One region of the Streptomyces sp. NPDC051172 genome, then DNA from elsewhere that is predicted to be linked to it. Evidence: riboswitches for the same ligand, from Rfam matches in the RefSeq annotation. Region 1 holds a riboswitch; each other region holds the start of a gene.

The links. Region 1 has a riboswitch for cyclic di-AMP ahead of AB0N07_RS38490 (transglycosylase family protein). Riboswitches for the same ligand answer to the same signal wherever they lie in the genome.
Region 2: another riboswitch for cyclic di-AMP. It lies ahead of AB0N07_RS21780 (M23 family metallopeptidase); the one in region 1 lies ahead of AB0N07_RS38490 (transglycosylase family protein).
Region 3: another riboswitch for cyclic di-AMP. It lies ahead of AB0N07_RS21920 (NlpC/P60 family protein); the one in region 1 lies ahead of AB0N07_RS38490 (transglycosylase family protein).

What each region holds. Positions count from the first base shown of each region.
Region 1 covers NZ_JBFBBE010000099.1:10,404-20,459, forward strand. The annotation lists gene AB0N07_RS38455 (cyclopropane-fatty-acyl-phospholipid synthase family protein) at 1-473, opposite strand, end outside; gene AB0N07_RS38460 (NAD(P)/FAD-dependent oxidoreductase) at 646-2,028, opposite strand; gene AB0N07_RS38465 (DUF3761 domain-containing protein) at 2,596-2,865, shown strand; gene AB0N07_RS38470 (Ppx/GppA phosphatase family protein) at 2,884-3,795, opposite strand; partial or broken gene AB0N07_RS38475 (DUF501 domain-containing protein) at 4,054-4,455, opposite strand; gene AB0N07_RS38480 (septum formation initiator family protein) at 4,481-4,957, opposite strand; gene eno (phosphopyruvate hydratase) at 5,072-6,367, opposite strand; gene AB0N07_RS38490 (transglycosylase family protein) at 6,604-7,293, opposite strand; cyclic di-AMP (ydaO/yuaA leader) riboswitch at 7,298-7,466, opposite strand; gene AB0N07_RS38495 (transglycosylase family protein) at 7,662-8,654, opposite strand; gene AB0N07_RS38500 (cytochrome P450) at 8,873-10,056, shown strand, end outside.
Region 2 covers NZ_JBFBBE010000034.1:54,259-64,314, forward strand. The annotation lists gene AB0N07_RS21760 (DUF5998 family protein) at 1-314, opposite strand, end outside; gene AB0N07_RS21765 (GNAT family N-acetyltransferase) at 370-3,198, opposite strand; gene AB0N07_RS21770 (HPr family phosphocarrier protein) at 3,407-3,688, shown strand; gene AB0N07_RS21775 (GntR family transcriptional regulator) at 3,828-4,520, opposite strand; gene AB0N07_RS21780 (M23 family metallopeptidase) at 4,708-5,472, opposite strand; cyclic di-AMP (ydaO/yuaA leader) riboswitch at 5,485-5,650, opposite strand; gene AB0N07_RS21785 (pitrilysin family protein) at 5,854-7,242, opposite strand; gene AB0N07_RS21790 (pitrilysin family protein) at 7,239-8,642, opposite strand; gene AB0N07_RS21795 (DNA topoisomerase IV subunit A) at 8,904-10,056, shown strand, end outside.
Region 3 covers NZ_JBFBBE010000035.1:480-10,535, forward strand. The annotation lists gene AB0N07_RS21910 (hypothetical protein) at 1-230, shown strand, start outside; partial or broken gene AB0N07_RS21915 (tellurite resistance/C4-dicarboxylate transporter family protein) at 208-1,145, opposite strand; gene AB0N07_RS21920 (NlpC/P60 family protein) at 1,242-2,396, opposite strand; cyclic di-AMP (ydaO/yuaA leader) riboswitch at 2,405-2,576, opposite strand; gene pcrA (DNA helicase PcrA) at 2,969-5,461, shown strand; gene AB0N07_RS21930 (M23 family metallopeptidase) at 5,552-7,012, opposite strand; gene AB0N07_RS21935 (alpha/beta fold hydrolase) at 7,297-8,163, opposite strand; gene AB0N07_RS21940 (cobalamin B12-binding domain-containing protein) at 8,516-8,932, shown strand; gene AB0N07_RS21945 (DUF5691 domain-containing protein) at 9,100-10,056, opposite strand, start outside.

The DNA.
Region 1 (10,056 bases):
TCGTAGAAGCCGTTGCCGACGTCGTAGTGGTGGCTGATGGCACGCCGGTCGCTGCGCTTGGTGTGCAGATGGGTGCGGGCCCTGCGGACCTCCTCGCGGGGCGGTGCGGGCGGCAACGGGAGCCCGGCGACCTTCACCAGGCCACGGGCGGCGGCGCGGACCTCGGGGTCGCGCACCATCTGCAGCAGGCTCCTGGCGTCCTCCCCGCGCTCCCACACGAACTCCGACATCAGATCGAGGGCGGCGTAGAGGTCCCCCTCGATGTCCAGGTCCCCGGCGACCCAGGCGCGGGCGAGCCCCAGCTCGCCCGGCTTGAACAGCAGCCGCCGCACCGCCCGCCGATTCCGCACGACCAGCGCCGGTGCGCCCGGCGGCCCTGCCTGCGAGCCGTCCCAGGCGCGGATGCGGACCGGGAGCGGGACCCCCAGCAACTGTTCGACGAGGCTCTTCAGCCGCTGCGCGGCGTCGGCCATGGCGCACACCTCCGTGACAGCACTCCCGGAATGTCCAACACCACGTATAAACAAAACGGGCTGTCTGCACAGTCCCCCGTGCGCGTTACATATTCGGCCCCGGAAACGCCGAAAGACCCCCCGCACCACGGACGGCGGGAGGTCTTTCGGCTGGATCAGCGACCGGAACCGGTCAGGAGGCCTTGGCCTCGGTCTTCTCCTTGGGCGCGGCAGCGACCGGGGCCGGCTTCGCGGCCTCGTAGAACTCCTCGCGAGGATGCTCCATCGCACCGAGGGAGACGACCTCGCGCTTGAGGAACATACCGAGCGTCCAGTCGGCGAAAACGCGCACCTTGCGGTTCCAGGTCGGCATGGCCAGACCGTGGTAGCCGCGGTGCATGTACCAGGCGAGACGGCCCTTGAGCTTGATCTTCATCTTGCCCATGACGATCATCGCGACGCCCTTGTGCAGGCCGAGACCCGCGACGGCGCCCTTGTTGCCGTGGCTGTAGTCCTTCTGCGGGAAGCCCCGCATACCGGAGATCACGTTGTCGCCGAGGACCTTGGCCTGACGCAGCGCGTGCTGGGCGTTCGGCGGGCACCAGGCGTTCTCGTTGCCCGCCTTGCGGCCGACGAGGTCCGGGACCTGGGCGTTGTCGCCGGCGGCCCAGATGTAGTCGGTGCCCTGGACCTGGAGGGTCGGCGCGCAGTCGACGTGACCGCGGGGGCCGAGCGGCAGGCCGTAGCGGGACAGGACCGGGTTCGGCTTGACGCCGGCGGTCCAGACGATGGTGCTGGAGTCGACCTCGAGGCCGTTCTTCAGCACCACGTGGCCGTCGACGCAGGAGTCCATAGAGGTGGAGAGGTAGATCTCCACACCGCGGCTCTCCAGGTGCTCCTTGCCGTAGGCGCCCAGCTTGGGGCCGACCTCGGGGAGGATCTTGTCGGCGGCGTCGACGAGGATGAAGCGCATGTCCTCGCGGGACACGTTCTTGTAGTACTTGGCCGCGTCGCGGGCCAGGTCCTCGACCTCACCGATGGTCTCGGCGCCGGCGAAGCCACCGCCGACGAAGACGAAGGTGAGCGCCTTGCGGCGGATCTCCTCGTCGGTGGTGGAGTCGGCCTTGTCCAGCTGCTCCAGCACGTGGTTGCGCAGGCCGATGGCCTCCTCGATGCCCTTCATGCCGATGCCCTGCTCGGCGAGGCCGGGGATCGGGAAGGTGCGGGAGACCGCGCCGAGCGCGATCACCAGGTAGTCGAAGGGCAACTCGTACGCCTCGCCGACCAGCGGGGCGATCGTGGCGACCTTGCGGTCCTGGTCGATGGTGGTGGCCCGGCCGGTGAGGACCTCCGCCTTCGGCAGCACGCGTCGCAGCGGGACGACGACGTGGCGCGGGGAGATGTTGCCGGCGGCGGCTTCGGGAAGGAAGGGCTGGTAGGTCATGTACGACCGGGGGTCGACAACCGTGACGGTCGCCTCTCCGTAGCGCATCTTCTTGAGGATGCGCCGAGCTGCGTACAGGCCTACGTACCCACCGCCTACTACGAGGATCCTGGGACGCTCCGTGGTGCTCATGCCATCGAGTATCCACCTGCCCCAGGGGGGTCGCTCGTGCGCCCCTTCACAAGCTCTTGCAGGGGGTGTGTTATCCTCCGCGACTCACTGTCGCGGGGCAGGTCGCGGCGAGGTCTCCGCGGGGCGGTACGTCCCGTTGTCAATGCCGCGTGAGCTGCCTCTCCGCGTCATCGCAGGTGCCATGAGCCCTCCGTGACGCCCTCTCATGAGGGTCCTCCAGGGAAGCTTCCCATACCCCTTCTGAACACGTTCAAGGGCCTGCCGGGCCCCCGGAAGGCCCAACCGGGCCCTTTTCGTGCTTCCACAGGGCGGAATTCCTTGTGAAGAACTTCACGAACTTTCCTGGCGGCGTGTCGCCAAGGGGCCCCGAAAGGCCCCCCGGGCACGCTCATACGCTATCCGACCTGCTCGTCCGAGAGCTACCCATCAGTAACAATCGAGACCCACGCCACGGCCCGCCGGGCGGGAGCGAGAAGCCGTCTCTATGACTTCTCCAAACAAAGGCCACAAGTCCTTCACGCCGCTATAAGCTCCCGCTGCCAAGCACCACAAGGGGGAGGAACTCCTATGCGCGCACGTCTTGCTGCCTCGGCGATCACCATCGCCCTCGCCGGCGTCCTCATCAGCGCACCGACCGCTTCCGCGGCCACGCTGCCTGCCACCAACACGGCCCACCACTGCGTCAGTCACACCACCGGCGTGTGCGGCTGGACGCACCACCAGCGGCCGAGGGACAAGTACGAGACGGCGAAGTGCAAGGACGCCACCCTGTCCTACTCGCGCCACTCGCAGGGCACCTGTTCGCACCACCACGGCGTCAGGTACTGGTTCAAGTAGGCCGCGGCAGCCGGATCGTCAGACGCCTTCCGCCACCTTGAAGGCGATCCCGTCGAGGATGTCGTGCTCGCTGACCACGACCTCCTCGGCGCCGATCCGCTCCATGATCGACAGCAGTACGAGGGCCCCCGCGCCGATCACGTCGACGCGCCCCGGGTGCATGGAGGGAACGGCCGCGCGCTCGGCGTGGGTGGAGTGCAGCAGCCACTCGGTGATCTCGCGGACCGTGTCGCGGGAGATCCGGGAGTGGTGGATGCGCTCCGAGTCGTAATCGGGCAGCTCCTGAGCGATCGCCGACACGGTCGTCACCGACCCCGCGAGCCCGACCAGCGTGCGCGCCTCGCGCAGCGGGACCGTCTCCTCGGCGAGGTCGAGGGCCCGCTCGATGTCGGCCCGCATGGCCGCGATCTGCTCCTCGGTGGGCGGGTCGGAGACGGCGCCGCCCCGGACGAGGTGCCGCTCGGTCATCCGCACGCACCCGACGTCGACGGAGCGCGCCGCGCGCACCTGGTCGTCGCCGACGACGAACTCGGTCGAGCCGCCGCCGATGTCGACCACCAGATGGGGACGGTCGAGGTCGTCACGCCCCTTCAGTTCCTTGGTCGCCCCGGTGAAGGAGAACTCGGCCTCCTGCTCGCCGGAGATGACCTCGGGCTCGACACCCAGGATGTCCACGACGCCCCGTACGAACTCGTCCCGGTTGGAGGCGTCCCGGGAGGCCGACGTGGCCACGAACCGCACCTTGTCGGCGCCCAGTTCACGGATCACCTCCGCATACTCCCGGCAGGCCGCGAACGTCCGCTCCAGCGCCTCGGGGGCCAGCCGCCCGGTCCGGTCCACGTCCTGTCCGAGCCGCACGATCGTCATGCGCCGGTCGAGTTCCAGCAGTTCACCGGTGGCCGGGCTGACGTCCGCGACGAGCAGGCGGATGGAGTTCGTGCCGCAGTCGACGGCGGCGACCCGGCTGAAGCCGGCGGGAACGAGAGGGGCGTACGCGAAGAAGCCGCTGCGGACCTCGGTGGGGTCGGTGACCTCGCCCTCCTCGCCGGGGATCTCGTCCGCCGGGTCGGGGGCCGCGAGCGGCTGCACGCACGGCCCCTTGAGCCACCACTCCGGCAGCATCGCGATCGCCTCGTCGCCCAGCGGGTTGACGCCGGGGCCCGCGGCCAGCGAGTGGCCCACCAGTACGTGCAGGCACTTCACCCGGTCGGGCATGCCGCCCGCGCTCGGGAAGCCCTCCAGGACCTCGATGGCGTCACGGCGCGCGATGTAGTCCTCGTGCGCGGCACGGTAGGCGGCAGCCAGCTCCGGGTCCGTCTGGAGCCGCTCCGTCATCTCCTTCATGACGCCGTTCGCCTCCAGCGTGCCGATCGCCGAGGCGGCACGGGGGCACGTCAGGTAGTACGTCGTCGGGAAGGGCGTGCCGTCCGGCAGGCGGGGGGCCGTCTCCACGACGTCCGGCTGGCCGCAGGGGCAGCGGTGCGCGATGGCGCGCAACCCGCGCGGCGGCCTCCCGAGCTGCTGCTTGAAGGCCTCGACATCGGCGTCGGTGGGCTCGGTGCGCGGGGTGGGCGGCGGGGGCGTATCCATGCCTGTACTGAATTCCTCTGTCGGTTCACTGGGCGGAGGCGTCGGACTTGTCGACCCCGTCCCAGACGTTCGTGTACCAGGGGCGGTGGCCCGCGCCCTGCTCGAAGCGCGACTGCTTGGCCACGTTCGGGTCGATCACGACGTAACTCGTCTCCCCGGGCAGCACATAGTGCAGCCGCAGCCGGATCTGCTGCTCGGCGTACTCGTCGTCCTGCCAGCGCGCCTTCAGGTCGCGCAGCTGCTCGACCCGCGCCCTGGCCTGCTCCCGCTGCCGCTGGAGATCGGCGATCTGGGAGCGCTGGGAGACGTACTGCCTTATGGGGTACGCCAGCGCCACCACCATCGAGCACAGCACCAGGGCGAGCAGCGCCGCCCGGCCGGTCAGCCGCGACCGGCGAGCCTGCCGCTTGGTCTGGGAGCGGTAGACCCGGGCCGCCGTCTGCTCGCCGAGCAGCCTGATCCTGGTCGCGGTGGAGAACCGGTCCCGGTCCTTCACGGCCATGTCCCCGCCTCCCGTCACACGTGCGTACGTCCCCGCACACGGTACGGGACCGGTACGGGGACGTACGTACGACTGGCTAAGGCTTAGCCCAGGTTGGGTCAGCCCTTGCTGTGTTTAATAGTTCGCAGAGCGAAACCGGGGGAAGGCCGAGCGGCCCGCGTACTCCGCGGCGTCGTCGAGGATCTCCTCGATGCGCAGCAGCTGGTTGTACTTGGCGACGCGGTCCGAGCGGGCCGGGGCGCCGGTCTTGATCTGGCCGCAGTTCACCGCGACGGCGAGGTCGGCGATGGTGACGTCCTCGGTCTCGCCGGAGCGGTGGGACATCATGCACTTGAAGCCGTTGCGCTGGGCCATCTCGACGGCGTCCAGGGTCTCGGTGAGCGAGCCGATCTGGTTCACCTTGACGAGCAGGGCGTTGGCGGTGCCCTCCTCGATGCCGCGGGCCAGGCGCTCCGGGTTGGTGACGAACAGGTCGTCGCCGACGATCTGGACCTTGTCGCCCAGCTTGTCGGTGATGACCTTCCAGCCGGCCCAGTCGTCCTCGAACAGCGGGTCCTCGATGGAGACGAGCGGGTAGGCCGCCACGAGCTCCTCGTAGTACTCGGTCATCTCGGCGGCCGAGCGGGACTTGCCCTCGAACTCGTACTTGCCGTCCTTGTAGAACTCGGACGCGGCGACGTCGAGCGCGAGCGCGATCTGCTGGCCGGGGACGTAGCCGGCCTGCTTGATGGCCTCGATGATGAGGTCGAGCGCGGCGCGGTTGGACTCCAGGTTCGGGGCGAAGCCGCCCTCGTCGCCGAGGCCGGTGGACAGGCCCTTGGTCTTCAGCACCTTCTTGAGGGTGTGGTAGACCTCGGCGCCCCAGCGCAGGGCCTCGGAGAAGGACTCCGCGCCGATGGGGGCGATCATGAACTCCTGGATGTCCACGTTGGAGTCGGCGTGCGAGCCGCCGTTCAGGATGTTCATCATCGGCACCGGCAGCAGGTGCGCGTTCGGGCCGCCCAGGTAGCGGAAGAGCGGCAGGTCGCTGGCCTCGGAGGCGGCGTGGGCGACGGCGAGGGAGACACCGAGGATGGCGTTGGCGCCGAGGGAGCCCTTGTTGTCGGTGGCGTCCAGGTCGAACATGGCCTGGTCGATCAGGCGCTGCTCGGTGGCGTCGTAGCCGACCAGCTCCGGGCCGATCTGCTCGATGACGGCGAGGACGGCCTTCTCGACACCCTTGCCCTGGTAGCGGTTGGGGTCACCGTCGCGGAGCTCGATGGCCTCGAAGGCGCCCGTGGAGGCGCCGGACGGGACGGCGGCACGACCCGTGCTGCCGTCGTCGAGGCCGACCTCGACCTCGACCGTGGGGTTGCCTCGGGAGTCCAGGATTTCCCGGGCTACGACGACGTCGATGGACGGCACGAGCATCTCCTTCTTGGATGTGACACGGCTACGGCAGTAGCGCGGTGGCTCTGCGGGATGAGCCTAACCGCCTGAGGCCGATCGGCCACGTTGCCGACCACCTCTTGGGCAGAACCGAGAGTAAATTGTTTCCGAACGGAACAAAGAGGGGGAGCAAAAAGAACCCCGCTCCGGTGCGTACGGGGGAACACGCACCGGAGCGGGGAGCCCCCTGGGGGCGGGGGGTGACCGTCAGCCCTGTGTCACTTCAGGTGCAGCTGCTGGCCGGGGTAGATCAGGTTGGCGTCCTGGACGATGTCCTTGTTCAGCTTGAACAGCTTCTGCCAGCCGCCCTTGACGCCGTGCTTCTCGGCGATCGAGCTGAGGGTGTCGCCCTTGACGACCTTGTACTCGCCGTCGCCCTTCTTGACCTTCTTGCCGGTCGGGGTGGTGACGGTCTTCGTGCTCTTCTGGGTCTTCGTGCTCTCGGTCTTCGCGGCCGGGCGCTCGGCGGAGCGGGAGGCGGCCTGCGAGTCCGTGGAGCGGGTGGTGTTCGTGGCGGGGGCGCTGCCGTTGTAGGCGGCACCGGACAGGCCCGTGCCGCAGACCGGCCAGGCGCCCTTGCCCTGCGCGGCGAGGACCTTCTCGGCCACGGCTATCTGCTGCGCCTTGGAGGCCTGGTTGGCCTGCGGGGCGTAGGCGGTGCCGCCGTACGCGGCCCAGGTGGAGGCGGAGAACTGCAGGCCGCCGTAGTAGCCGTTCCCGGTGTTGATGGCCCAGTTGCCGCCGGACTCGCACTGGGCGACCGTGTCCCACTCGGAGGCGGTGGCGGCGGAGGCGTTGCCGGCCGCCATCAGCGGAGCGGCGATGGCGACACCGGTGACGCCGGCCAGCGCGGCGGCCCGGGTGGCCTTGGACGGACGACGGTGCTTGCCCTTACCGGAAAACAGCATGGTTCGATCCCCTCACCGACGCCTGCGAGGTGAGCTGTCGGGTTCGGGCCGGTTGAGTTGCCCGGTCGTGCTCTCGCTCTCACGAGACACGGCTACACCCCTAGCCGCCCGTCAACTGCCCGGGCAGGCACCTACCTTGGGTCCCCCGCTCCTGCCTACGGCGCATTACGCGACGACTGTTCCCGTACGGCCGCTGGCAGGATTCGGCGTTGCGGCAGCCGGGGCTCGTGTTGACGAGCGGTGACGACGGTAGACACGCGATCCGTCGAATTTCAAAGACGATCAGGGCTTCTGAGACTCATCCCACACTTTCACCAAACCGGACATTCAGTGGCGAAGTATGACGTGAACTCCCTTTGCTTTTCGCCCTATTCGGCACCGAGTTTCAGGGTCTGACCGGCGAAGATGTGGTTCGGGTCGGTGCCGATGGCCTTCTTGTTCTCGGCGTAGAGCGCTCGCCACCCGCCGTCCAGGCCAAGGGAGTCGGCGATGGAGGCGAGGGTGTCGCCGGCGTGGACGGTGTACGCGCCACCCGTGCCGCCGTCGGCCTTGGTCTTGTCGACGGTCTTGCCGACGGTCTTGTCTGCCGCCTCGTCGGCGCTGGCGCCACGGTGGCGGCCGGTGCCGGTCGTACCGGTGTCGACGAGGGTCCAAGTGGACGCCGGAGGCTCGGGATTGTCCAAGTCATCCCCCTTCGTCCTGTCTGTCGACGAGCGGTCGGAGCCCTGTGAGTTGCCCGCGGCTTTCTTGGACGGAGAGGTGGACGGCGAGGCAGATGTGCCGGATTCGGTGGAGTTGTCCGTCGCGCTCACAGAGGACGAAGGCGAGGCACTGGAGGGCGAGCCGGAGGACGAATCCGACGAAGAGGACCCATCGGAGGCGCCGCCCGAGGAGTTGGACAGACCGGTCGAGTCGGATGCCCCGGATGAATCGGACGAACCGGAACCGCCGACCAGCACACCGGTGTCGACGGCGGCCGAACCCGAGTCCTTGGTGAGCCCGGAGGTCAGTCCGCAGGTATGGAAGGCGCCGACCCCCTGGTCGTCCAGGAGCTTCTCGGCGACGGCTATCTGCTGGTTGCGGCTGGCGAGGTCGGCCCGGGGGGCGTAGTCGAGGCCGCCGTACTTCTCCCAGTTCTCCTGGGTCAACTTGAGCCCGCCGTAGAACCCGTTGCCGCTGTTCTCGCTCCAGGAGCCGCCGGTCTCGCACTGGGCGACCTTGTCCCACGTGGTGCCGTCGGCGGCGCTGGCGCCGCCCGCGGCGAAGAGCGGGATCGCGATGGCGGAGCCGGTCACTCCGGCGGCGACGAGGAGAGCCGGAGCCTGACGGGGGCGACGGTGTCGACCGTTCCCGGAGAGCATGCGGAGGCCTTTCACGAGACAGCGATAACCGCGCGGCGCATGACACCGACAGGCGTTCGATACCGCCGCGCTGGTCCGTGAAGGTAGCGGCTGCCGATCACTTGTCACAAGTTAATGCCGCGTAGATCACGTGAAGATCACAGACTTGAACGCTCATCGTCTTCGGCCCGTTCGCTGCGGCGGCGCATCCACCTGCGGGCTCCCGATACGGTCGTCCCGTGAACGTCCCGAACACCACTCCCGAACTCTTCACCTGGGAATTCGCCGGCGACCCGTATCCGGCCTACGCCTGGCTGCGCGAGCACTCCCCCGTCCACTGGACGAAACTTCCCAGCGGGGTCGAGGCATGGCTGGTGACCCGCTACGCCGACGCACGTCAGGCGCTCGCGGACGGGCGGCTCTCGAAGAACCCCGAGCATCACGCCGAGGACGCGCAGGGCAAGAGCAGGACCGGTATTCCGGGTGAGCGCAGCGCCAATCTCATGACGCATCTGCTCAATATCGACCCGCCGGACCACACCCGGCTGCGCCGCCTCGTCTCCAAGGCGTTCACCCCGCGCCGGGTGGCCGAATTCGCGCCGCGGGTGCAGGAGTTGACGGACGACCTCATCGACCGGTTCGCGCCGCACGGCGAGGCCGATCTGATCCACGACTTCGCCTTCCCCCTCCCCATCTACGCGATCTGCGATCTGCTCGGCGTGCCGCGCGAGGACCAGGACGACTTCCGCGACTGGGCGGGGATGATGATCCGCCACGGCGGCGGGCCGCGCGGCGGTGTCGCCCGCTCCGTGAAGAAGATCCGCGGCTATCTCGCCGAACTCATCCACCGCAAGCGGGGTGACCTCGGCGAGGACCTGATCTCGGGCCTCATCCGCGCCTCCGACCACGGCGAGCACCTCACGGAGAACGAGGCCGCCGCGATGTGCTTCGTGCTTCTCTTCGCCGGCTTCGAGACCACCATCAACCTGATCGGCAACGGGACCTATGCGCTCTTGCGCAATCCCGGGCAGCGGCAGCGGCTCCAGGAGTCGATCGGACGCGGTGAGGGCGCACTGCTCGACACCGGTATAGAGGAGCTGCTCCGCTACGACGGCCCGGTGGAACTGGCCACCTGGCGCTTCGCCACCGAGCCGCTGACCATCGGCGGGCAGCGCATCGCCACCGGCGACCCCGTCCTGGTCGTCCTGGCGGCGGCCGACCGCGACCCGGCACGCTTCTCTCAGCCCGACACGCTCGATCTCTCCCGCCGGGACAACCAGCACCTCGGATACGGCCACGGCATCCACTACTGTCTCGGCGCCCCCCTGGCCCGTCTCGAAGGCCGCACCGCCCTGGAGACGCTGCTGCGCCGGCTGCCCGATCTGGAGCTCGCCGCCGATCCCGCCGAGCTGCGCTGGCGGGG
Region 2 (10,056 bases), on a different contig from region 1:
ACCGAGGAGATCCGGCCGAGCTTCACGGACTCCGTCGAGGTCGTGGCGTACGGGGTCGGGGAGGTGGTGTCCGCGGCCTGCTCGTCGGTGTGGCTGACGATGAAACGGTTGCCGGTGAGGACGAGCACCGTGACGTGCCGCCGCACCTCGTTCGCGTCGAACGTGGTCTCCTGGTGGACCAGGAACGACTGGATGGGCTCGCCGCCCACGGCGGCCTCCACCGCCTCGGCCACGAGGGCCGGGTAGTAGCCGCTGCGCTCGATCGCCGCGCGCAGCCCCTGGGTCGTCGTACTGGTCTTGGCCATGACGTCCATCCTACGGGGGTGCACTGACTGCGAGGCACCGGTCAGCACTGTCTCGGCGCACGTCTCAGTAGACGGGAAGGGTGCGCGGGCCCAGGTCGTCGCGGGCCGGTGGCGGTGCGAGGCGGACGGAGGCGCCCAGGACGGTCAGACCACGGGGTGCGACGACGACCGGCTCCAGGGTCACCGCGACGACCTCCGGGTGGTCGTCGACCAGCCTGGACACCCTCAGCAGCAGCTCTTCCAGTGCAGGGGTGTCGACCGGGGTCGAGCCGCGCCAGCCGAACAGGAGAGGCGCCGTCCGGATCGACCGGACCAGCGAGGTCGCCTCCCGGTCGGTGACCGGGACCAGCCGGTGCGCCATGTCGCCGAGCAGCTGGGAGGCCGCTCCGGCGAGCCCGAAGGACAGGACGGCCCCGGCTGCCGGGTCGATGACGGCCCGTATCACCGTGTCCACGCCGCGTGGTGCCATCCCCTGCACCACCGGCCTGAGCTCCTCCGGCTTCCCGAACAGCTCGGTCAACTCGGCGTACGCCCGCCGCAGTTGCTCCTCGTCAGCGAGATCCAGGCGTACGCCGCCCAGGTCGGCGCGGTGGCGAAGGTGCGGGGCGGTGGCCTTGAGGGCGACGGGGTAGCCGAGGGTGTCGGCGGCCCGGGCGGCGTCGTCCGGGGTGAACGCGGGCACTGCCCTGCGCACGGGGATGCCGTACTGCCCGAGCAGCTCGCAGGTGTCCTCGGTGCCGAGTGTGAGCCCCTGCCCGCGCGCGAGCATCCGGCCGATGAGCCGGGCGGCTCCCTTCTCGTCGATGTCCTCGTACTCGGGCACCTTGCCCGGGTCGGCGCTGTCGCGGCGCCATTGCGCGTACTTCACGGCTTCGCCGAGGGCACGGACGGCGCGCTCGGCAGCAGGGTAGGCGGGGATGAGGCGGGAGCAGGTGGCGGGGGCCGCGGGCTCCTGTGCGCGGGCCGGAGGGGGCAGTTGCTGTGAGGGGCGCAGCCGGCGGGTGCCGGTCGCCCTGGTGTCCGGCTGCGGTGCGGTGCTGGTCGCGGCCGACAGGGCCTCGGCGAGGCCGCCGAGCTCCACGTGCACCACGAGTACGGGCTTGCCCGGAACGGACTCGGCGGCCGATCGCAGCGCCTCCGCCAGCTCGGCATCCCCCGGCGACCCCTCGCCGATCGCCGGGATCGCGGTCACCACCACCGCATCGCACGAGTCGTCCCCTAGAGCCCGCAGCAGCGCCTGGTGGAAGTCCTCCGCCGAGGCCCCGGTGGTCAGGTCCAGCGGTCTGAGGGGCCTGAGCCCCTCGGAGAGGCAGGCGTCGTACGTGAGCAGCCCCAGGGACTCGGAGTTCCCGAGGATCGCCACCCGTGGGCCCGCCGGCAGGGGCTGCCGTGCGAGCAGCAGGCCCGCGTCGACCAGCTCGGTGATCGTGTCCACGCGGATCAGGCCGGCCTGTCTGAGCAGCGCGGACACCGTCGCATGCGGCAGCCGTGTGGCCCGTACGGCATGTCCCTGCGGGGCGGATCCGGCGCCCTGGACCACGACCAGGGGCTTCGCGGCGGCCGTGCGACGGGCGAGGCGGGTGAACTTGCGCGGGTTGCCGATGGACTCCAGGTACATGAGGACGACATCGGTGTCGGGATCGTCGTACCAGTACTGGATCACGTCGTTGCCGGACACGTCCGCGCGGTTGCCGGACGACACGAAGGTGGACACGCCCGTGACTCCGGTGACACCGCCGCCGCGTCGCTGCAGCCGGGACAGCAGCGCGATGCCGATGGCGCCGGACTGGGCGAACAGGCCGATCCGGCCGGGGCGGGGCATCTCCGGGGCGAGTGAGGCGTTCAGCCGTACCTCGGAGGACGTGTTGATGATCCCGAAGGCGTTCGGCCCGATGATCCGCATGCCGTACGTGCGCGCGTGCCGTACGAGTTCGCGCTGGCGCTCGCGCCCCTCGGGCCCGCTCTCGGCGTACCCGGCGGAGACGACGACGAGTCCCTGCACGCCGTGCTCTCCGCACTCGGTGACCGCCTCGGGGACGTGCTCGGCAGGCACGGCGACGACCGCGAGGTCGACGGGACCGTCGATGTCCCGGACGGAGCGGTGGGCGGGGACGCCGTCGAGCTCCTTGACGTCTTCGGGGAGCGCCTTGTTCACGGCGTACAGCGCCCCGGTGAAGCCGGCGTCGCGGATGTTGTCGAGGATGCTGCGGCCCACGCCTCCGGCTGTGCGGCCGGCGCCGACGACGGCGACGGAGCCGGGCACGAGCAGCCGTCGTACGGACCGCGCCTCGGCGCGCTGCTCACGCGCGCGCTGGACGGCGAGGGAACGGTCGGTGGGTTCGAGGTCGAACTCCAGGCGTACGACGCCGTCCTCGAAGCTGCGCTTCTGGGTGTACCCGGCGTCCGTGAACACCTTGATCATCTTGTTGTTGGCGGGCAGCACCTCGGCGGCGAAGCGGCGGATGCCACGCTCCCGGGCGACCGCGCCGATGTGTTCGAGGAGGGCGGAGGCGACGCCGCGCCCCTGGTGGGCGTCCTGCACGAGGAAGGCGACCTCGGCCTCGTCGGCCGGGGCTGACGCGGGCAGGCCGTCGGTGCCGATGCGGTCATAGCGTACGGTGGCGATGAACTCGCCGCCGACCGTGGCCGCGAGTCCCACCCGGTCCACAAAGTCGTGGTGCGTGAAGCGGTGGACGTCCTTGGCGGACAGACGAGGGTAGGGCGCGAAGAAGCGGTAGTACTTCGACTCGTCCGAAACCTGCTCGTAGAAGCTGACCAGGCGCTCGGCGTCATCAACGGTGATGGGGCGGATGCGCGCGGTGCCGCCGTCGCGCAGCACCACGTCGGCCTCCCAGTGGGCGGGGTACTCGTGCCGGTCCGACGAGGTCTGCATGGGCCCCAGAGTACGGCTCGCGTCCGACAACGGCGCGAGGCAGTCTGTGGAGAACACGGCAGTCCGTTGAGAAGAGAACAAGGACGGAAGTCGGGCCGAGGCCGCGGTCCGACTGCCCACCCCGGACGGGACACAGGACTGCTCCGGAGACGTTTCACGTGTGGGAAACTGGTCTAGACAACCCTGAGACACTGAAGGGCAGCATCACATGGCTGAGCGCCGCGTCAACGTCGGCTGGGCCGAGGGCCTCCACGCCCGCCCCGCTTCCATCTTCGTCCGGGCCACCACGGCCGCAGGTATCCCGGTGACGATCGCCAAGGCCGACGGCAACCCCGTCAACGCGGCCTCCATGCTGGCCGTTCTCGGCCTGGGCGCCCAGGGCGGCGAGGAGATCGTCCTCGCCTCCGAGGCCGAGGGTGCGGACGTCGCCCTCGACCGACTGGCGAAGCTGGTGTCCGAGGGACTCGAGGAGCTTCCCGAGACCGTCTGATCACGGCACCACAGAAGGGCTCGTCCGAATTGCCGGGCGGGCCCTTTGCTTTTCCCGCACAGGGGCGGCGGAATTACCGGTCGCGGGCAGCAGAAATAATGCCCCGCGAATTGTTGCTTCTTTGTATACGGCGCCCGTGTTAATGCCGCAGGCCCGACATGTTTACGGCATGTTGCGAGTTCCTCACACCGTTCGCGCGGCCCTCTCCGCCGAAGCGCAGCCGGTGCGCCGCGGTCGAGCGCTCGGTGTGCAGCGTCGTGACCGCCCGCGCGCGCTCGCTGTCGCCGCGGGCCACGGCGTCGACGATCGCCCCGTGCTCCGCCCAGGACTGCCCGGGGTCGACCGGTGCCTCCACGGCGTACATCCAGGCGATCTTGTGGCGCAGCTGGGTCAGCATCGAGGTCAGCGCGGGGCTGCCGGAGGCCTGGGCCAGCGTCTCGTGGAACCAGCCTCCCAGGGAGCGCAGATCCTCGCTGTTGCCCCTCCTGGCCCGCTCCTGACCCAGCCTGACCAGGCCGCGCAGTACCTTGAGATGGGCGTCGGTGCGCCGCTGGGCGGCCCGGGAGGCGCCGAGCGGTTCCAGGAGCATGCGCATCTCCAGCAGGTCGGCGGCCTCCTGCTCGGTCGGTTCCGCGACGCACGCGCCCGCGTGCCGCCGGGTCACCACGAAGCCCTCGGCCTCCAGCGTGCGCAGCGCCTCGCGCACGGGGACGCGCGAGACGCCGTAGCGGCGCGCGAGGAGTTCCTCGGTGAGCCGGCTGCCACGCTCGTAGACACCGGCGACGATGTCGTCCCGGATCGCCGTGCACACCGAGTGCGCCGGAATACGCATGACCGACCTCCGACTTAATCCCCGTGAAACGTCGATGATTGACGTGTATCGGTGACTCTATTGCACGGAGCCGGAATTTCCGACGGCGGGCCGGAATCCATGGATATTTTTTGGACAGCGGGGCGGCAGAAACACCGAAAGCCCCGGCTCGGGAGCCGGGGCCGGAAGGAGATCTTGCGATGCGCCGTCAGACGTTCACGCCGTGCGAGCGCAGGTAGGCGACGGGGTCGATGTCCGAGCCGTACTCGGGGGTCGTACGGGCCTCGAAGTGCAGGTGCGGTCCGGTGGTGTTGCCGGTCGCGCCGGAGAGGCCTATCTGCTGGCCCGGGGTGACCGTCTGGCCCACGGAGATGCCGATGGACGACAGATGGCCGTACTGGGTGTACGTGCCGTCGTTCATCTTGATCACGATCTGGTTGCCGTAGGCGCCGCCCCAGCCGGTCTGGACGACGGTGCCGGCGCCGACCGCGTGCACGGGCGTGCCGCTCGCGGCGTGGAAGTCGATGCCGGTGTGGCTGCCGGAGGACCACAGCGAGCTGCTGGCCCGGTAGCCGGTGGAGACGTACGAGTTCGAGATCGGCGCCACGAACGTGTTGAGGCGCTTGCGCTCGGCCTCGCGGGCGGCGCGCTCCTTGGCCTCGCGCTCCTGCTTGGCCTGGGCAGCGGCCTTCTCGCGTGCCGCCTCCTGGGCCGCCTTCTTGAGCGCGGCCTCCTCGGCGGCCTGCTTCTGGGCGTCGGCCTGGGCCTCGATCCTGTTGGCGATCGTGTCGCCGATGGTGATGACGGGGGTGAGGCCGGTCTGCTCGACGGAGGTGTCGGCGGCGAGCGCGGGGGCCGCGAGGGTACCGATGACGCCGGTGGCGGCGAGGGCCGCGACCCCGGCGGCGCGGGTGGTGGTGCGGTGCGTCCGTGCGGGGCGACGACGCTTCCCGGTGGCGCGCGTGAACGCCATGTGGTGGCTGGTCCTTTCCTTCCCTCTCGCCTACCGGGTTAGCTGACGGGTTCGGAGCAGGAAGGTCTCCTACGGACCCCCTCGCTGCACGCGCGGGCGTCCGATTCACCCCAGGGGACTGCGATGGGTCCCCGGCTCCCCTGGCTCGCGCCGTACGGGGACTCGGCGATGGCTGTCCGGTGCCGCGGATGCGGCGCGGTGCCTGACGGACAGCCCGGAAGACGCTAAGCGGGGCCGCTTTCAATCCCCAAACGGATCACGCTGTTTGTAGCGCATCACACAGGGCAGACAGGCAACTCTCCTTCGATTCTCCGCCAATTCGGACATAAGAGGGCCCTGGTAACGCATCCGTCACCAGGGCCACCCCACGCGCGCGTGCCGCTACTCGGCCGACACCACCGTGACTTCACCGATACCGAGCGCCTCGACGGGCTCCTTGATCTGGGCCGCGTCACCGACGAGAACCGTCACCAGACGGTCCACCGGGAAGGCGCTCACGGCCGCCGCGGTGGCCTCCACGGTGCCGGTCGCGGCGAGCTGCTGGTACAGCGTCGCCTGGTAGTCGTCGGGCAGGTGCTGCTCGACCTGGTCGGCCAGCGTGCTCGCGACGGCCGCCGCGGTCTCGTACTTCAGCGGCGCCACACCGACGAGGTTCTGGACGGCGACATCGCGCTCGGCGTCGGTGAGGCCGCCCTCGGCGAGCGTGCGCAGCACCGTCCACAGATCCTGCAGCGCCGGGCCGGTGTTCGGGGTGTCGACGGAGCCGCTGATGGCGAGCATCGCGGCACCGGAGCCGTCCGGGGCGGACCTGAGGACCTGGCCGAACGCGCGCACACCGTAGGTGTAGCCCTTCTCCTCGCGCAGGACGCGGTCCAGGCGCGAGGTGAGGGTGCCGCCGAGGCAGTACGTGCCGAGCACCTGGGCGGGCCACACGCGGTCGTGCCGGTCGGCGCCGACGCGGCCGATGAGCAGCTGCGTCTGGACGGCGCCCGGACGGTCGACGATGATCACGCGCCCGGTGTCGTCGGCGGTCACCGGCGGCACGGGGCGGGGTTCGGCCCTGGAGCCGGTCCAGGCGCCCAGGGTGTCGCCGAGCAGCGCGTCCAGGTCGATGCCGGTGAGGTCGCCGACGACGACGGCGGTGGCCGTGGCGGGCCGGACATGGCGGTCGTAGAAGGCGCGTACGGCCGCCGCGTCGATCTTCTCGACCGTCTCCTCGGTGCCCTGGCGCGGGCGCGACATGCGCGAGGTCGCCGGGAACAGCTCCTTGGAGAGCTCCTTGGCGGCACGGCGCGAGGGGTTGGCCAGCTCGTGCGGGATCTCGTCCAGGCGGTTGCGGACCAGCCGCTCGACCTCGCTGTCTGCGAACGCGGGCGCCCTGAGGGCGTCGGCGAGCAGCCCGAGCGCCTTGGCGAGACGGGAGGCCGGGACCTCGAGGCTCAGACGTACGCCCGGGTGGTCGGCGTGCGCGTCCAGGGTCGCGCCGGCGCGCTCCAGTTCGGCGGCGAACTCCTCGGCGGAGTGCTTGTCGGTGCCCTCCGAGAAGGCTCGGGCCATGATCGTGGCGACGCCTTCGAAACCGGCCGGCTCGGCCTCCAGGGGTGCGTCCAGGAGCACCTCGACGGCGACGACCTGCTGGCCGGGGCGGTGGCAGCGCAGGACGGTCAGGCCGTTGTCGAGCGCGCCGCGCTCGGGGGACGGGAACGCCCACGGCTTGGCCTCGCCCGCCCGGGGCTGCGGGTGGAACTGCATCGTGGCGAGCTCGGTCACTTGGCCGCCTCCTCGTTCTGGTCGGTGGCTTCCACCGTGGCTTCGGACTCGGGGTCTTCGGGGAAGTCCTCGTCCTGGGCGTGCTCCGCGGACTCGGGCGAGAGCGGCTCGTAGACGAGCACCGCGCGGTTGTCGGGGCGCAGGCGGGCCTTGGCGACCTCCTGGACCTCCTTGGCCGTCACCTCCAGGACGCGCTGCACGGCGGTCAGCGCGAGCTGAGGGTCGCCGAACAGGACGGCGAACCGGCACAGTTCGTCGGCGCGGCCCGCGACCGTGCCGAGCCGGTCCAGCCACTCGCGCTCCAACTGGGCCTGGGCACGCTCCATTTCCTCGGCCATGGGGCCATCGGCGGCGAACCGGGCGAGCTCCTCGTCGATGGCGGCCTCGATGACCGGCACCTCGACGTCACCGGAGGTCTTCACGTCCAGCCAGCCCAGGGAGGGTGCTCCGGCCAGCCGCAGCAGGCCGAATCCGGCCGCGACGGCCGTACGGTCGCGGCGCACCAGCCGGTTGTAGAGGCGGGAGGACTCGCCGCCGCCGAGGACGGTGAGCGCCAGGTCGGCGGCGTCCGCCTCGCGCGTGCCGTCCTGCGGCAGCCGGTAGGCCGCCATCAGAGCGCGCGCCGGGACCTCCTCCTCGATGACCTCGCGCAGCTGCTCACCGATGATCTCCGGCAGCGAGCCGTCGCGGGGCTCCGGCTTCCCGTCGTGCGAGGCGATGGACCCGAAGTACTTCTCGATCCAGGCGAGCGTCTGCTCCGGGTCGATGTCACCGACGACCGAGAGGACGGCGTTGTTGGGCGCGTAGTACGTGCGGAAGAACGCGCGCGCGTCCTCCAGGGTCGCCGCGTCCAGGTCGGCCATCGAGCCGATCGGCGTGTGGTGGTAGGGGTGGCCCTCCGGGTAGGCGAGGGCGGTCAGCCTCTCGAAGGCCGTGCCGTACGGCACATTGTCGTAGCGCTGCCTGCGCTCGTTCTTGACGACGTCCCGCTGGTTCTCCATGGACTCGTCGTCGAGGGCGGCGAGCAGGGAGCCCATCCGGTCGGCCTCCAGCCAGAGGGCGAGCTCCAACTGGTGGGCGGGCATGGTCTCGAAGTAGTTGGTGCGCTCGAAGCTGGTGGTGCCGTTCAGCGAGCCGCCGGCGCCCTGCACCAGCTCGAAGTGCCCGTTGCCCTTGACCTGCCCGGAGCCCTGGAACATCAGGTGCTCGAAAAGGTGAGCCAGGCCGGTACGTCCCTTGACTTCGTGGCGCGAGCCGACGTCGTACCAGAGGCACACCGCCGCGACCGGGGTCAGGTGATCCTCTGAGAGCACCACGCGCAGGCCGTTGGCCAGACGGTGCTCGGTCGCTGTCAGGCCCCCGGTGCCTGCCTGGTCTGTGGCCGTGTGACCCATGGGCATGTACGTCCCTTCGCCTCGCGGATGCGGTGGTTCGAACCGCGGTTTTCCTGCCGGTCCTGCCACTGTATGCAAGCGTGCAGATCGTCGGCGAAGTTCCCGCACGACATACGCCCACAGCGGATCGCGTAGCCTTCCGCCACGCCGGGAACCTACTTCGACGCCAGGTCCTCGTCCGCGTTGTCAGTGCCGCGGTCCACAATGGTCGCGTCAGAACCCGTTCACGCTTCAGCGCGAGCAGCCAGAAAAGAGGAGCCGGCAGCGATGGCCCGCCGCAGCACGAAGACCCCGCCGCCCGACGACTCGTTCGAGGAGCGCATCCTCGACATCGACGTCGTCGACGAGATGCAGGGCTCCTTCCTCGAGTACGCGTACTCGGTCATCTACTCCCGAGCCCTGCCCGACGCCCGCGACGGTCTCAAGCCGGTCCACCGCCGCATCGTCTACCAGATGAACGAGATGGGACTGCGCCCCGACCGCGGCTATGTGAAGTGCGCGCGCGTGGTCGGCGAGGTCATGGGCAAGCTGCACCCGCACGGTGACGCGTCGATCTACGACGCCCTGGTGCGCATGGCCCAGCCCTTCTCCATGCGCGTGCCGCTCGTCGACGGCCACGGCAACTTCGGGTCCCTGGGCAACGACGACCCGCCGGCCGCCATGCGGTACACCGAGTGCCGCCAGGCCCAGGCGACGAGCCTGATGACGGAGTCGATCGACGAGGACACGGTCGACTTCGCGCCCAACTACGACGGCCAGGAGCAGGAGCCGGTCGCCCTGCCCGCGGCCTTCCCGAACCTGCTGGTGAACGGCTCGTCGGGCATCGCGGTCGGCATGGCGACGAACATGCCGCCGCACAACCTCGCCGAGGTCGTCGCGGCCGCCCGGCACCTGATCCGCTACCCCGCCGCGGACCTCGACACCCTGATGAAGCACGTTCCCGGCCCGGACCTGCCCACCGGCGGCCGCATCGTGGGCCTCGCCGGCATCCGGGACGCGTACGAGACGGGCCGCGGCACCTTCAAGATCCGTGCCACGGTCGAGATCGAGACCGTCACCGCCCGCCGCAAGGGCCTGGTCATCACCGAACTGCCCTTCACGGTCGGTCCCGAGAAGGTCATCGCCAAGATCAAGGACCTGGTCGGCTCCAAGAAGATCCAGGGCATCGCCGACGTCAAGGACCTCACCGACCGCGCGCACGGCCTGCGCCTGGTCATCGAGATCAAGAACGGCTTCGTGCCGGAGGCCGTCCTGGAGCAGCTGTACAAGCTGACGCCGATGGAGGAGTCCTTCGGCATCAACAACGTCGCACTGGTGGACGGCCAGCCGCTCACCCTGGGCCTCAAGGAGCTCCTGGAGGTCTACCTCGACCACCGCTTCGAGGTCGTGCGCCGCCGCAGCGAGTTCCGCCGCACCAAGC
Region 3 (10,056 bases), on a different contig from region 1:
TGCACGGCGCGCTGACGATGCTGGTCACCGGCGCGATCCTGGTCGGCCTCAACCAGGCGGACGACCATCACGTCAACAGCATCAAGATCGGGATCAAGCTGGCCCTGCTGATCGTGATCCTCGGCCTGGTCTATGTGAAGCGGGACGACGAGAAGATCGACAAGAGCCTTTTCGGGCTGGTGGGCCTGTTCACCACGGCGAACGTCTTCATCGCGGTGCTGTGGACCTGATGCCGGCGCGGGCCGCGGCGACGGAGCCCGCGGCGACGGCCGGCCACGCAGCCACCGCGATCCACAGCAGCACCTGACCGGGTCCCTTCAGCCATGGCGCGTCGAGGACGGCGGCGACGGACAGCACGGCCGTCGCCGTCATCCCCAGCGGGAAAACGGTCGCCCAGCGCCGCACGTCGTAGCCGCGCCGCGGCCGGACCGCCTCGGCGACGAGCAGTACGGCGTACCAGGCCAGGTCCAGCACGAGCAGCGACACGGTGACGGCGCGCAGGACACCGCGGTCGTCGTCGTCCCACAGGTACAGGCGCGCGCTGTCCGCCGCGACGAGCCTCGCTCCGGCGAGCGCCGAGATGGCGAGCGCACCGCCCGCCACCCACTGGTCGCCCAGCCCTTGCGTCACCTGTCGCAGATCGAAGAGGGCCAGCACGCAGGCGTAGAGGACGAGCCCGAGTCAGAACAGCGCCGGCGCCGCGCGCGCGAGCCGTGCCGTCGCCTGGACCCCGGCGAGTGTGGCGCCGAGCACCGCGCCCGGCATGTGACGCCGCCAGTGCCGTGCGACCTGCACCAGCAGCAGCGGCCACAGCACGGCAGCCGGCGCGAGCAGGGCCTCGGCTGGGGTCTGCCGTCCGAGGGCGCAGAACCGGGTTCCGAGGACGGTGGTCGCCGCGACGGCGGTCAGCGCCCCCGGCGCCCCGCCTCCGCCCGCCACCTCACCGGTTCCCGCACCAGCCGGGCACCGAAGCCCGCCGCAAGCACCGCCCAGGCGACACAGGCCAGGCCCAGGACGATCCGCGACAGCACCTCGTACCCCGTCGGATGCAGTCCGAGCGACACACTGCCGGTCGCCGGCACGGCGGCCCCGGCCGCCGGCGAACGCTGCGCCCACCAGGCGTGGCGGAAGGTCGGGCCGGACATGGGGCCGATGCCAAGGAGTGCGGCGCGGGTTGAGGCCGGGCCACGCGCGCGTGCATCACAAACTGTCCCCACGCGCGCGTGCCCTGCTCTCCTGCCTCAGGCAGGCCGCACCACGCTGTGGATGATCGATTCGCCGCCGTAGTAGATCGACTCCTCGCGGACGTACGCGCCGGGCTTCGGGGCGTGGATCATCATGCCGTTGCCGATGTAGACGCCGACGTGGCTGATGTCGTCGTAGAAGAAGATCAGGTCGCCGGGCTGAGCGTCGGTCAGCGAGACCGTCGTGCCGGCGTTGACCTGGTCGTAGGTGGTGCGCGGGAGGGAGACGCCGGCGGCCTTCCAGGCGGCCTGGGTGAGGCCGGAGCAGTCGTAGGAGCCGGGGCCGGTGGCGCCCCAGACGTACGGTTTGCCGATCTGTGCCCGGGCGAAGGCGAGCGCCTTCTCGGCCTTGGTGGCGTAGGAGGAGTCGCTGGTGGAGGTGGATCCCGAGCCCGAGGCGGAGCCGCCGTCCCGGGCCGCGGCCTCTTCCTTGGCCTTCTCCGCCGCCGCCTGCTGTTTCGCCAGCTCAGCGGCCTTGCGGGCCGCCGCCTCCTCCTGCTGCTTCTGGATCGCCGCGAGCCGCGCCTTCTCGTCGGCGGTCAGCTTCGACAGCAGCTCGCGCGCGTCGGAGAGCTTCTTCTGCACCGTGGACTTGGCGGTCTGCAGGTCGCTCTGTGTCGCGGTGAGCGACTCAAGGCTCTTGGATGCCTCCTGACGCTTCTTCATCGTCGCGGACTGCTCGGTGAAGTACTCGTCGACCGCGCTCTTCTGGCGAGAGGTCAGCCGTCCCATCAGCTGCGTCTGGTCGAAGTAGTCCTGCGGGGAGTCCGCGAGCAGGAAGGTCGCCGTGTCGGGTGCGGCGGCTCCGGTCCGGTACTGGGCCGCGGCGAAGGAACCGAGCCGGTCACGCTCTTCGTTGAGCTTCTGCATGCGCTTGGCGACGTCGTCGAGGAGGGTGTCGACGTTCTTGCGCTGCTTCGTGGTCTTCTCTTTGGCCGCGTTGTACTTCTCGGTGGCCGACTCCGCCTGGCGGTAGAGGTCGTCGACCTTCTTCTCGACCTCTTCGAGGCTGGGCTTGCCGTCCGCGGCGGGGGCGGCGTTCGCGGACTGGGACAGCAGGGCCACCGAGGTGAGGGCGGCCGTGGCGAGGGCGGGGGTGCGTATACCTGCTACGCGCGAACCCGCGGGGCGCGACTTGCGGTGCGACGCCAAGGGAGGCGACTCCTTCCATGCTCCGCCTACCGAGTTAGCTGTCGGGTTCGGGCGGGTGGTTCGGAAGGGTTGCCCTACGGTCCGTGCCCCGAAAGGGAGGAGGACCGATTCACCCCAAGGTCGGTGTGGGTCCCCGGCTCCGGATGCGCGGCGGCGCACCGGACTCGGCGGAGGCCGCGCGGCCCGGCGACGTTCGCCGGTGGGGGTCGTGCGGCCTGCCGGAACGGTAGCCAACTCGTGTGGCCCCTGTGAAGGTTGATGTTCGATATGCCCGATACATTTTCGTGACCTTCGGTCAGCAGGTCGCATGCGCTCGTCAATTCGGGATGATATGTGCCGTCCTGGTGGTATTTCTGTCGGAGCGGCAGCGTCCACTCGCTTCGGTCCACGCCTCGACTTGTTCGATTACGGTCCGTGATGGCACGGTTCTGGAGAGCAGAGGACGTCTGGCGTTCAGGTCTGGAAGCACCAGGGATTCTGCGCCCGTGGAGGCCCAGGGGAGCCCGCGGATTCCGGCGATGTTCTCAGGGCGGCGGCGGGCTGTCAGTGGGGCACCCTAGACTCGGAGAGCGATGAGCAGCCTCTTTGACGACAGCTTCCTGGCGAACCTCCAGGCCCCCCGCGGGCACGAGGAGGAACCTCCGCCGCCGCCCGAGGACGATCACGGACCGGAGCCGGTTCCGGACGATCTGTTCGGCGGGAAGTTCGACGTGCCCCCGGACCGGGAGGACTACTACCGCAACGGCGCCCCCCGCCCGGCGATCGACCCGGCCGCACTCCTGGACGGGCTGAACGAGAACCAGCGCGCGGCCGTCGTCCACTCCGGCGGCCCCCTGCTCATCGTGGCCGGCGCCGGCTCCGGCAAGACCCGCGTGCTCACCCACCGCATCGCGTACCTCCTGGGCGAGCGGAACGTGCATCCCGGCCAGGTCCTCGCGATCACCTTCACCAACAAGGCCGCGGGCGAGATGAAGGAGCGCGTCGAGCAGCTCGTCGGCCCGCGGGCGAACGCGATGTGGGTGATGACCTTCCACAGCGCGTGCGTGCGCATCCTGCGGAGGGAGTCGAAGAAGCTCGGCTTCACCTCCTCCTTCTCGATCTACGACGCAGCCGACAGCAAGCGCCTGATGGCCCTCGTCTGCCGCGACCTGGACCTCGACCCCAAGCGCTACCCGCCGAAGTCCTTCAGCGCCAAGATCTCGAACCTGAAGAACGAGCTGATCGACGAGGAGGACTTCGCCGCCCAGGCCGCCGACGGTTTCGAGAAGACCCTCGCCCAGGCCTACGCCATGTACCAGTCGCGGCTGCGCGAGGCGAACGCCCTCGACTTCGACGACCTGATCATGACGACGGTCAACCTGCTGCGCGCCTTCCCGGACGTCGCCGAGCACTACCGCCGCCGCTTCCGGCACGTCCTGGTCGACGAGTACCAGGACACCAACCACGCCCAGTACGCGCTCGTACGGGAACTCGTCGGCACCGGCACGCGCGCCGACGAAGCTGACGTACCGCCGAACGAGTACGACCTCCAGCCCGCCGAACTGTGCGTCGTGGGCGACGCCGACCAGTCGATCTACGCCTTCCGCGGTGCGACGATCCGCAACATCCTCCAGTTCGAGGAGGACTACCCGGACGCGACGACGATCCTGCTGGAGCAGAACTACCGCTCCACCCAGACGATCCTCTCCGCGGCCAACGCCGTCATCGAGCGCAACGAGTCCCGCCGCCCCAAGAACCTGTGGACCAACGCGGGCGCGGGCGCCCGCATCACCGGCTACGTGGCCGACACGGAGCACGACGAGGCGCAGTTCGTCGCCGACGAGATAGACCGTCTCACGGACGCCGGCGAGGCGAAGGCCGGAGACGTCGCCGTCTTCTACCGCACCAACGCCCAGTCCCGTGTCTTCGAAGAGGTCTTCATCCGCGTCGGCCTGCCCTACAAGGTCGTCGGCGGTGTCCGCTTCTACGAGCGCAAGGAGGTCCGGGACGTCCTGGCCTACCTGCGGGTGCTGGCCAACCCCGAGGACTCGGTGCCGCTGCGCCGCATCCTCAACGTCCCCAAGCGCGGTATCGGCGACCGCGCGGAGGCGATGATCGACGCCCTCGCCCAGCGGGAGAAGATCAGCTTCCCGCAGGCGCTGCGCCGCGTCGACGAGGCGTACGGCATGGCCGCACGTTCGGCCAACGCCGTCAAGCGGTTCAACACACTGATGGAGGACCTCCGGACGATCGTCGAGTCCGGCGCGGGCCCGGCGACCGTACTGGAGGCGATCCTCGAACGTACCGGCTACCTCGCCGAGTTGCAGGCCTCCACCGACCCGCAGGACGAGACCCGCATCGAGAACCTCCAGGAACTCGCCGCCGTGGCCCTGGAGTTCGAGCAGGAGTCCGGTGAAGGCGAGGAGCCGGGCTCTCTCGCCGACTTCCTGGAACGCGTCGCGCTGGTCGCCGACTCCGACCAGATCCCCGACGAGGAGGAGGACGGCTCCGGAGTCATCACCCTGATGACCCTGCACACCGCCAAGGGCCTCGAGTTCCCGGTGGTCTTCCTGACGGGCATGGAGGACGGCGTCTTCCCGCACATGCGCGCCCTCGGCCAGACCAAGGAACTGGAGGAGGAGCGGCGGCTCGCGTACGTCGGCATCACGCGCGCGCGTGAGCGGCTGTATCTGACCCGGTCGTCGCTGCGCAGCGCGTGGGGGCAGCCGTCGTACAACCCGCCCTCCCGGTTCCTGGAGGAGATCCCGGCACAGCACGTCGACTGGAAGCGGACGGGCGCCGCCGCCCCGGTCTCCTCCGGCCCGGCGTCGGGCCTGGCCGCCTCCTTGTCGTCCTCCCGATCGCGCTCGTCGGCGTCGGGCGCGTCCGGCTTCGCCACGAGCCGCGCCTCCGAGAAGCCGGTGGTCTCGCTGGCCGTGGGCGACCGCGTCACACACGACCAGTTCGGGCTCGGCACGGTCGTGGCCGTGAAGGGCACGGGCGGCAACGCCGAGGCGACGATCGACTTCGGCGACACCAAGCCGAAGCGCCTGCTGCTGCGGTACGCACCGGTCGAGAAGCTGTAACTGCCGGTGACCTACAGCCCGTAGTGGGGGAGTTTGAGGACGAGGCCGTTCAGGCCGGATGAGGGGTCTGGGGCGCAGCCCCCAGCTCTCCTACGTCGGGTCCAGCCCGTGACTCCGCAGCCACGGCAGCGGGTCGATCGCCGAGCCCCCGCCCGGGCGGACCTCGAAGTGCAGGTGCGGGCCGGTCGAGTTGCCGGAGTTCCCGGAGTACGCGATCGGGTCGCCGGCCTTGACCGTCGTACCGGAGGCGACGCGATAGCTGGAGAGGTGGCAGTACCACGTCTCCGTGCCGTCCTTCGCGGTCACTATCATCATGTTTCCGTACGCACTGTTCCATTGCGTGCGGACGGTGCCGTCGGTCGCTGCCATCACCGTAGTGCCGTACGAGACCGGGAAGTCGATGCCGGTGTGCACGGACATCCAGTTGATGCCGGCCTGGCCGAAGTAGGCGCTGAGCCCCTTCTGCGTCACCGGAAGGACGTACTTCGGGCGCAGCCGCTCCTTGCGGGCCGCCTCCGCTGCCGCCTTCTTCTTCTCGGCCTCCTGCTGCGTCTTGAGGTCGATGCGCTCCTGGGTACGGCTCGCCCGGTCGGCGAAGTCGTCGGCGCCGGCGGAGAGGCTCCGGAGCTGGGTGTCCAGCTTGTTGTTGGCGGTGGATGGTTTCACCGCATGTGCGTCCGACGCGGTCGTCGAGGTGCCCTGGTCGCCGGTGAACGTGCCCACGGAGGCGGCGGCGATACCGGCCACGCCCATCACACACGCCGAGGGCACGGCGATGGTCAGCAGCGCGGACCGCTTGGCGGGCGCGCGACGGCGGGAACGGGCCCCGCTGCGGGAGCCCGCGCGCGCCGCCGGTGCCGACGTGGCCTCTTCCTGCTCGTCGAGGAGCGGGGCCGCCGAGGGCAGCTCCCCGGTGGCGTTCGACTGGCCGCCGTCCGGAGCGGATTCGTCGTACGGACCCTGCTCGGCCTGCTGCTCGTAGTCGTCGACGGGTCCGGCGGGCGCGGCGGTGTCACCGGCCTCGGGGCCCTCCGAGTTCCACTGCGTGGCGTCGTATGCGCCGGTGTCGAAGGCCTGGGTGCCCCATTCCCACTGCTGGGTCTGGTCGGCGTGGCCGCCCGAATGGTCGGGCTGCAGCCAGGCGTTCGCATCCCACTGACCTGAGACGTCGTGCCCGGTGGCCTGCGGCGGGATGGCGGCAAGCGGCTGGTAGCCGGCGGTCCAGGCGGTCGTGTCGTACACGCCCGTGTCGTAGGCGGCATGGTGCTGTGCCGCGTACGCGTCGTAGTTCAGGGTCTGCTGGCCGCCGGTGGCCCAGTGTCCGGAGTCGTACGAACCCGTGCTCTCGCCCGGGAGGCTGCCGAACAGGGGGTCTGCGGCGAAAGTCGCGGTGGCGTGGCTGCCGGTCGCAAAACCGTTGGAGTCGTAGTCGCCGTACGTGGTGAAGTCGCCGTACTGGGCTTCCTGCGTGCCGTACGACGCGTAGTGCGCCGAGGCGGCGTCGGAAGCCGGAGCCGGGGTCATGGTCCCCGACGGGTGACGGTCGTTCACCAACTTCTCTTTCGCCTCGACAACAGGGGCTGCCAGAGCAGTGCGGTGACTGTACCCGGCGGTACGCGGGCTCGACAATCTTCAACAGGTTTCGTGCGCGCAGGAAACGGGCATTCGGCCGTGTTTCGGGGGACGACGGGCACGGCTTTGGCCTGTGTTCGAAGGATGTTCGAGGCCAAATGGCTGTCGCATAGCCGTGCGGGCGCTGTCCGGGCGCCGTCCCAGGGCCGTAGGCAGGCTGTGCGGGATGTGGTCGTACCGGACGCGGCTGTAAAAGGACGTGGTCAGGCAACTGTCAGGCCGTCGGCGTGCGCGGCGGCTTCTGCTCCTGTCCGCTCGGTGTCGAGAGCCTGCCGTATCCCGGTCGCGACGGCCGGGTGCACGGGCAGGGCGAGATGTCCGATCCCGCTCACCCTCACGTTCTGCACCATCAGGTCGGGGTGGTCGATACAGGCGGTCTCCAGGGGGTCCATCAGGTGATCGAGGTCGCTCCAGAAACTCACGAAGTGCGTACGGCAGCCCGGCGCGGGCCGGGTCAGCTCCTCGAGCAGCTCCGAGCCGGGGCGCATCTGGCGGACGATCGGGTGCGCGTTCGCCAGCGGCACCACCCGGGTGCCGGAGTGCGGGGTGCCGAGCGTCACCAGCGTGCGGACGCGGATGTCACCGCCCAGGCGCTGCACGTAGTACCGCGCTATCAGTCCGCCGAGGCTGTGTCCGACGATGTCGACCTGCCTGCTGCCCGTGCGCTCGCAGATTTCTTCTATGTGCCGGCTCAGAAGTTCGGCCGCGGTGCGGATGTCGCAGGTCAGCGGCGAGTAGTTGAGCGACTCGATCTGCTGCCTGCCGTGCTGGACGAGGCTGCGGCGCAGCAGCACGAAGACCGAGCGGTTGTCGATGAAGCCGTGCAGGAGGACGACCGGGGGTTTGGCCTCGGACGGCAGCTGAGCGGCGCCGTCCGCCGACGGGAGCGGGATCGACGACCCTCGGCGTTCCTGTGTGACGCCGGAGGGATAGAGGAGGAGGTGTCCTGCGAGGATCGCGAGTTCCAGGGCGGTCGCCTTCAGCAGGGCCAGGGAGAGTCCCGCCAGTCTGCTCGGGAGCAGTCGCTGGCAGAGCGGGAGAAAGGGCAGCGTTGCCCTCGTGACCTTCATGGCCGACCTCCTGTCGGCACGCAGGAGGACGCCTCTGTCCCCCGTGTGCCCTCGTGGGAGGCCGCGAGGAAGGCGGTCGGCGGCCCTTCACGGCATAGCCGACACCCCGCATCGCCACGGCGCGCGGCCTGCGGCGCGGTGGTGCGGCGACCTCTTTGCGGCTCCCTTTGCGCGTGTTCCCGCCGGAACGGTGCGCGGTGAACGTGTCCCATCGTGTGATTTCCCCCTCTGTCTTCACCGCGAAACTGCGGGTTGCGGGATGCTGGCGATAACGTTCGTTCACTTTCCCGGCCGGTTCGGGTACCCAGTACTTGTCGGTAGGGATGGATGCAGTCGCTTCATGGAGGCAGTGATGGGTGTGGCAGCCGGTCCGATCCGCGTGGTGGTGGCCAAGCCGGGGCTCGACGGCCACGATCGCGGGGCCAAGGTGATCGCGCGTGCGTTGCGCGACGCCGGTATGGAGGTCATCTACACGGGCCTTCACCAGACCCCCGAGCAGATCGTCGACACCGCGATCCAGGAGGACGCCGACGCGATCGGGCTGTCGATCCTGTCCGGTGCCCACAACACGCTCTTCGCCGCGGTGATCAAGCTGCTCAAGGAGCGGGACGCTGAGGACATCCTGGTCTTCGGGGGCGGGATCATCCCCGAGGCGGACATCGCTCCGCTGAAGGAGCAGGGCGTCGCGGAGATCTTCACCCCCGGGGCCACGACGCAGTCGATCGTGGACTGGGTGCGGGCGAATGTCCGTCAGCCTGCCGGAGCGTAGGCCTCCCGCGGTGGGGCGGTTGTCTTGTGCGGGTGGGCCTGGGTGACCGGGCCTGGGGGCTCTGCCCCCAGACCCCCGTGTCGGCCTGAACGGCCTAGTCCGCAAATGCTGGACGGGCTGATGGGTACCGACCGGCTCCGAGGAGCGTCTGCCGCCGCAGGGCAGTCCTACGCCGATTCCAGCTCTTCTGTCATCGCTGCCCGCAACCGCAGGGTCGTGACCAGGCGCTGGAACGCCTCCGCCCAGTAGCCGCCCGCCCCCGGTGATGCGTCCTCCGTCTCGTCGGGTATCGCCAGCAGGCCGTCGAGGCGGCTCGCCTCGGAGGGGTCGAGGCAGCGTTCGGCCAGGCCCATCACTCCGCTGAAGCTCCATGGGTAACTTCCCGCGTCCCGCGCGATGTTGAGCGCGTCCACCACCGCCCGCCCGAGCGGCGCAGACCAGGGCACCGCGCACACCCCGAGCAGCTGAAACGCCTCGGACAGGCCATGGGCCGCGATGAAACCGGCCACCCAGTCGGCCCGTTCGGCGGCGCTCAGCGTGCCGAGCAGCTTGGCGCGCTCGGCCAGCGACACCGCGCCCGGACCGCCGGCCTCCGGGGCGGACGGGGTTCCGAGGAGCGCCCGGGCCCACTCGGGGTCCCGCTGCCGCACGGCGGCCCGGCACCAGGCCGCGTGCAGTTCGCTCTGCCAGTCGTCCGTCACCGGCAGCGCCACGATCTGCCCTGGCGTACGCCCGCCCAGCCGCGTGGACCAGCTCCCGAGCGGTGTCGCCTCCACCAACTGGCCGAACCACCAAGACCGTTCACCCCGCCCTGCCGGAGCCTTGGCCACGACACCGTCGCGCTCCATGCTCGCATCGCACTCGTGCGGAGCCTCCACGCTGATCACCGGTGAGTCGCCCGTGTGGTCGACGGCCACACAGGCCGCGGCTCTCAGGGCCATCCGCGCGGCGAGCGCCGAACCCGGCAGTGCGGAGAGCAACTCTGCCGCCGTCGCCCGCACGTTGCGACTGCGGTCGGCCAGCGCCTGTTCCAGGAAGGGCTCGTCCTCGGGACCGAGTCCCGTGCGCAGCGAGTCGAGGAACATCAGGCGGTCCTCGGCCCGCTCCGTCGACCAGGTCGTGGT